Linked DNA regions of Rhodopseudomonas palustris. The protein of the gene in region 1 interacts with the protein of each later gene in a pairwise test. Links are inferred from orthologs where the notes say so. Each region holds a gene or a part of one and is shown on either strand. Other genes may lie near its edges.

Region 1 (3,175 bases):
AGTCATCGCGGCGATGCACTAGCGTCATGCTCTTGGCGATTGGATTGAGGTTCAGCGTCCAGTCGAGCGCGGAGTCACCACCGCCGACGATCAGGATGTCCTTGCCGCGGAAGTCTTCCATCTTGCGCACGGCGTAGTGCACCGAGGTGCCTTCGTAAGCTTCAACGCCCGGCACAGGCGGACGCTTCGGCAGGAACGAGCCACCGCCGGCCGCAACCACTAGCACGGTGCATTCGAACACCTTGCCGGCGTTGGTGGTGACGCGGAATCCGGGGTCTCCGATCTTCTCGACATTCTCGACCATCTCGCTGAGATGGAAAGTCGGGTTGAACGGCTTGATCTGCTCCATCAGTGCTTCGGTGAGGCCATGGCCGGTCACCATCGGGACGCCGGGAATGTCGTAGATCGGCTTCTCCGGATAGAGCTCGGCGCACTGGCCGCCGACCTTGTCGAGAATGTCGACGAGATGCGCTTTGACGTCCAGCAGGCCCAGCTCGAACACGGCGAACAGTCCGCACGGACCCGCGCCAACAATCAGCACATCGGTTTTGATCGTTTCGGTCATCTTTGTTTTCTTTGTCAGTTGAAGATGTTCGGACGCGGGCGGTCCGGTCGCGGCCTGTCTAACCAAGGCCGACGGGGGAGAAAAGCCATAAATGGATATTGGTATCTTGTTCTAGCGCAAGTTTTGCGTTCAATGGTTCTAAAAAGCCCGGAGAATGGCCCTTGACCGCACGATCTCGTGACCACGCGCTGCCACAGCTCGCTGATTTCCCCTTCCGTCTCGCCGACAACGTCCGCTTCGCCGACCTCGACCCAAATAACCACGTCAACAACGCGGTTTATGCCAGTTATTTCGAGACCGGCCGGGTCACGCTGATGAAGGATCCGAACGCCGGACTGATCCCGCCGGGACTATCTTGGGTGCTGGTGCGGCTGGATATTCACTTTCGCAGCGAACTGCATTGGCCGGGCAAGATCGAGCTTGGGCTCGGCCTGGTCAAGCTGGGGCGCACGTCGACGCATTTCGATCAGGTGGTGTTTTCCGAGGGCGTCTGCGTGGCCTCGGCGCGGGCGGTGACAGTGCTGGTCGACGAGACCAGCCGCAAGCCGACGCCGCTGACCGAACAGATTATCACCAATCTCGGACCGTGGTGGCGCCGCAACATCGAGCACGATTGACACCAGCGGCGCTGCTGCTGAGCTTTGAACTCAGCCGGGACAAAATAGCAGCTGAGCGACCCAAAAAAGCGGGTAGCCGCCGTGCTGAGCTCGGCAGGCTTAGTTCTAAGACTCAAACTAATACGAGAGACGTCGCGCAGCAGACCGCGCGACGCGTCTCCGATCGCAGATAACGGAATTAGGCTTGGCGTTCGGGGGTGGTGACGATCAGCCCGTCGAGTTCGTTCGAGACTTTGATCTGGCACGACAGCCGCGAGTTCGGGCGCACGTCGTAGCCGAAGTCGAGCATGTCTTCTTCCATCGGCGACGGGCCGCCGACCTTCTCGCGCCAGGCTTCGTCGACATAGACGTGGCAGGTCGCGCAGGCGCAGGCACCGCCGCACTCTGCTTCAACGCCGGGGATGGCGTTGCGGATCGCCGCTTCCATCACCGTCGCGCCTTCCTCGACTTCGACAGTGCGGGTTTCACCGGTGTGATCAACGAAGTTAATCTTGGCCATGATTGCTCGTCGGACGCTTTGCTCGTTTTATGAATTATGGGCTGACGCGCCAGTCCTATAGCGTCTCGGCCGGCGTTCCGCCAGCCGTTACGCCTTTCAAAAGCCTGGACGAGTCGGCTTGAAGCGGTCTTCGATCGCGGCCCGGGCATGATCGACCGCAGCCTCCAATACGGCGAGCCGTTCCGCCGCATCCTCGCCGCGGCGCAGCGCGTCTTCGAGACCCGCGGCGGCTTCCGCCACGGCGAAAGCGCCGATCGCGCGGGCGGAGCCTTTCAACGTATGCGCGAGTGCGGCGGCATCGGCAGGCCAGGAGGCGAGCAGCGCCATCAGGCTCGCAGCCTGGGCGGTGAAGAGCAGCAACACCTCGCGCTCGAGCGCGGCGTCGCCCAGCGTCATCTTATAGAGATGAGCGTCATCGATCGGCTCGAAGTCCGGAACCAGCGGCGGCGATGGCATCCATTCGATCCGTTCGACCTGTATCGGCACGTTCACCTCGGCACAGAATTGCGGTTTTCCACATCTCGGCAATCCAGGCCGAGAAGCGAACCATGAGTCTAGTTAACGCATTCTTGCCGGTGCAGGCGCACCGTTTTGGCACAACATCGCCGAGTTGCCGCGAGGATGTCGCTAAAATGCCACCGTTACCGCTCGGCGTGGTGGGATTTTTCCGTCCTCCGAAGGGCTTAGCCGGGTATGCCGTTAACGATGATTAAGAAAGTCTTAATTCGAACCATTTCATTCGCGCCATCGAGCCAATAGGATGTTTCAGGAAGTGGCGGACAAAAGCGCGGTGGGAATGGGGTTCAACTTCGCCGTGCTGGGGGAGCACCGAGGGGCCTTTCTGCGGTCTCCACTGAACCGACGTCCCCGGATGCGTAACAAGGGCGTAAATCAAGATGGCGAACAATCCTAAGAAGATCAAAGATCCGACCGAAGTCGCGCTGTCGGCGATTCAGGAAGCCCTGAATATCCCCGATGCGCCTCCGGCCGGTGACGATCAGGCCGCCGGGCCAAAGGAAAGTGTGCCAAATTCGGACAACCCCGAGCCCAGCTTCTCCGAACTGACGGAGCTGGCCGGGGAGCCGCGGATCACGCCGCCGGCACCGAGCTTCGAGCCGGCCGCCGAGCGCAGCTTCGCCAGCCGCCCCGCCAACGACGACCGCGAAACCATCGGCCAGTTGCTGCAGTCGCTGCAGAAGGGCCGCACCACCCGTAACGTCTATACGCTCGCCACCATTTTCGCCGGCGTCTGGGTGTTCGGCGGCATCATTCTGACCGTCAGCTTCCTGCCCGCCCTGCAGGCGCTGGTCGGCCAGGGCAGCGGCGGAACGTTGGCGCTCGCCGGTCTCGCTGCGCTGTTCTTCGCGCCGGTGATGCTGTTCTATTTCCTCGCCAGCCTCGCCTGGCGCGGCCAGGAACTGCGGATGATCGCGCAGTCGATGGCGCAGGTTGCGATCCGCTTTTCCGAACCCGAAATCGCCGCGAGCGACTCGG
Region 2 (3,099 bases), 1.7 Mb from region 1 along the record:
TCTTATCAGCGTAGTCCGCCTCGAACTTGCCGTCGGCCCACAGTTCAAGCACGCTATACTGCGTCTGCGTCAGCGCCAGCCAGGCGTGCGGGCTGTCCTGATAGTTGACGCCATCGCCGAGCATGATCGGAATCGCGTAGCCGCGCTGGTCGCTACCGTCCGGCTTGCGGAACGCATCGAACACCTTCTTGCGCTCGGCCTTGGCATCGGCGCCGGGCTTGGCCAGCGTCTCGATCGTTGCCGGGTTTGACAGATCGCCGATGTCGTTCCAGGCCGCGCCGAGGAACGACGCAGTCGCCACCCACTGCATCGCGCCGGCGCGGCGCAGGATCGGCAACACATCGCGGCGGAACGAGACCTTGTCGGTCGGGCTCTGCATCTGGCCGAGCGCCACCATCGCTTCGCGCGCGGCGTCGTACAGCGTCACGATCGGCTCGAGCTGCGGCGCGAATTTCGGTCCGCAGCACACCACCCAGGCGGGATCGCAATCGAGCTTCTGGCCGTCGACGGTGACGGTCGCCTTGACCCAGCCGTCGGCCCAGTCGTCGTGCCAGCCGTCATTGTTGGTGAAGTCGCGCACCGGATTCTGCGGCAGTGCCGTGCGCGAGACGCCGTCGGCGGCGAACACCAGCAGGCGCCCCTTGTCGTCGGTGCGCAGATGGCCGAGCGAGACGTCGAGCGTCTGCCAGAACCGGCCCTTCATCCGATACTTGTCGTCGCCGCCCTTGGGGTTGGTCGAGGCGCCGGAGATCTCCAGCTTGCCGGCATCGATGCACAGCATCGCTTCGCGCTTGTCCGCCGCGACGAAGGCGTTGCGTTGCGCGCCGGGCACGCCGGGCGCGGTGTCGCCGCGATCCATCGCGTTGACGAAGCCGTACCAGGCCGCCTTGGTGTTGGCGACGTGGACGCTCCAGGTCACACCATCGGTGCCATCGAGTTCGCGCACCACGCGGCCCTGGTCGTCGTAGCCGAACAGCCGGAAGCGCTGCACCTGTTTCTTGATACGGCCCTGCTTGTCCTTGAAGCCGCCCTCGGGCTCGTCGAGCAGGCCGGGCACTTCCGGCGCCAGGAACCAGTCCTCGGCATTGCCGACGCGGGAGAAACCGATCGCCGGAAAGATCGCGACCTTGGCGATCTTCGCGCCTTTCGGCGCTGCAGGCTGCGCATGCAACGACGAGATCGCTGCTTTCGCCAGCAACGGTCCACCTAATCCGATGGCCGCAGCTCCGAGCAGAAAATCGCGGCGCTTCATCTGTTGTTCCTCCCCACGTCGTTGTGTGCTTGGAGAGGTATTCGCTTGCCGCGCCTTAAAAGCCGCTTAATGGGAGATGTACAATAGCGCGCGGTAGCGTACCGCGCGCTCTACACGTTGGGAGCGATGTTGCAATCGGTGGAAGTGCCGGGATCAGCCGTCGATCGAAGCTGGCTTCAGCTCGACGGACTCGCCACAGCCGCAAGCTGAAATCTGGTTCGGGTTGTTGAACACGAACTGCGCCTGCATCCTGTCGGCCTTGTAATCCATCTCGGTGCCGAGCAGGAACAGCACCGCCTTCGGATCGACCAGGATCTTGACGCCCTTGTCTTCGATCACTTCGTCGTTCGGCTTGATATCGTGCGCGTACTCGACCGTGTAGGACTGCCCGGCGCAACCGCCGTTCTTGATGCCAACGCGCAGGCCGAGAATCTCGCTGTCGGCGCGGACCATCAGTTCCTTGACGCGGCCCGCCGCCGCGTCGGTGAGGCGCATCACTTGAGGCCGAGGACGTGCCGTAGCCATGGTGTTTCCCACTCCTGTTGCCGGGCCTGCCCGGAGACGTTCGCCGCTTCACCGGCGACCAGCCGGACCTTCAGATAGTTACGCAACTGCCACTTCGAAAGGTGTTACCACCTCGTCGCGCGATCACGCCTAATGGATCGGCCAGACACCCGGCGTCACAAGTTCCAGCAGATGGCGATCGGGATCACGGAAGTAGATACTCGACCCGCCGCGCGGCCACTCCGTGCGTCCTTCGATCGCCACGCCATGCTCCGTCAGGCGCGCTTCCCATTCGCCGAGCTGGTCACGCTCGACCGAAAGCCCAATGTGGATCGGTCCGTTGCCGTCATGCGGCGGGATCGTGCCGCCCGGCAAATTGACCGTCTCCAGCGTACTGCCCCGCTTGAACAGCAGCAGCACGCTGCGACCACCCACGTCGAAAGCACAAAACCGCTGGTCGCTCGTCATCGGACTCAGCAGCAGAACGCCCTGGTAGAAACTTCGGGCGCGATCGAGGTCGTCGACATACAGCGCCGTCTCGATCACTCCGTTCAGGCGCAGACCCAATCCGTCCTCACCACATATTCAGCACGAGCCGGGCTTCGTCGCTCATCCGCTCCGGGGTCCACGGCGGCTCCCAAACGATGTTGACGTTGACCACGCCGACGCCGGGCACGCTGGCCACCGCGTTCTCGACCATGGTCGGCAACTCGGCGGCGGCCGGACAGTTCGGTGTCGTCAGCGTCATGTCGATATCGACGGTGCGGTCGTCCTTGATCTCGACTTTGTAGATCAGCCCGAGCTCGTAAATGTCGGCGGGAATTTCCGGGTCGAACACCGTCTTCAGCGCGGCCACGATCTCGGTGCCGAGCCGCTCGGTCTCTTCCGGCGGCAGCGCCGAGACGGTCTGCATGTTGGCTTTGGCTTCGATCGTATCGGTCATGCGAACAGATCCCGCGCCTTGATCAGCGCACTGACGAGTTGGTCCACTTCCTCACGGGTATTATACATGCCGAACGACGCACGGCACGTCGCAGTGACTTGGAACCGCTCCAGCAGCGGCATCACGCAATGGGTGCCGGCACGGACCGCGATGCCCTGCCGATCGATCACGGTGGCGACGTCGTGCGGGTGAGCCCCCTTCATTTCGAAGGAAATCACCGGTCCCTTGCCCTTGGCGCTGCCGATGATGCGCAGCGCGTTGATCTCCCGCAGCCGCTCCTCGGCATAGGTCAAAAGATCGTGTTCGTGGGCGGCTATCCGTTCCTTGCCGATCGAATTGACGTAGTCGATCGCGGCACCGAGCCCGACCGCCTCGATGATCGCCGGCGTGCCGGCCTCGA

The links.
Region 2: the proteins of HZF03_RS19975 (region 1) and HZF03_RS12020 interact in binary tests that used the Escherichia coli proteins (3 or more experiments, as listed by UniProt). The link is inferred for Rhodopseudomonas palustris from one-to-one orthologs.

Annotation. Positions count from the first base shown.
Region 1 is NZ_CP058907.1:4,374,463-4,377,637, forward strand. What follows is about bases 22-2,878. They hold HZF03_RS19975 (2Fe-2S iron-sulfur cluster-binding protein), read right to left. Parts: upstream 1,682-2,878; coding sequence 1,361-1,681; downstream 22-1,360. Other genes in these bases: HZF03_RS19965 (NAD(P)/FAD-dependent oxidoreductase), read right to left, coding at 22-565; HZF03_RS19970 (acyl-CoA thioesterase), read left to right, coding at 727-1,182; HZF03_RS19980 (Hpt domain-containing protein), read right to left, coding at 1,778-2,137; HZF03_RS19985 (apolipoprotein A-IV repeat region-like domain-containing protein), read left to right, coding at 2,578-2,878. Also shown: more of HZF03_RS19965, read right to left, coding at 1-21; more of HZF03_RS19985, read left to right, coding at 2,879-3,175. UniProt on the Escherichia coli protein: Ferredoxin are iron-sulfur proteins that transfer electrons in a wide variety of metabolic reactions. Although the function of this ferredoxin is unknown it is probable that it has a role as a cellular electron transfer protein.
Region 2 is NZ_CP058907.1:2,629,382-2,632,480, reverse strand. The notes cover bases 92-2,872. They hold HZF03_RS12020 (HesB/IscA family protein), read right to left. Parts: upstream 1,778-2,872; coding sequence 1,406-1,777; downstream 92-1,405. Other genes in these bases: HZF03_RS12005 (cysteine desulfurase), read right to left, coding at 2,696-2,872; HZF03_RS12010 (SUF system Fe-S cluster assembly protein), read right to left, coding at 2,331-2,699; HZF03_RS12015 (VOC family protein), read right to left, coding at 1,907-2,323; goxA (CTQ-dependent glycine oxidase GoxA), read right to left, coding at 92-1,252. Also shown: more of goxA, read right to left, coding at 1-91; more of HZF03_RS12005, read right to left, coding at 2,873-3,099. UniProt on the Escherichia coli protein: Is able to transfer iron-sulfur clusters to apo-ferredoxin. Multiple cycles of [2Fe2S] cluster formation and transfer are observed, suggesting that IscA acts catalytically.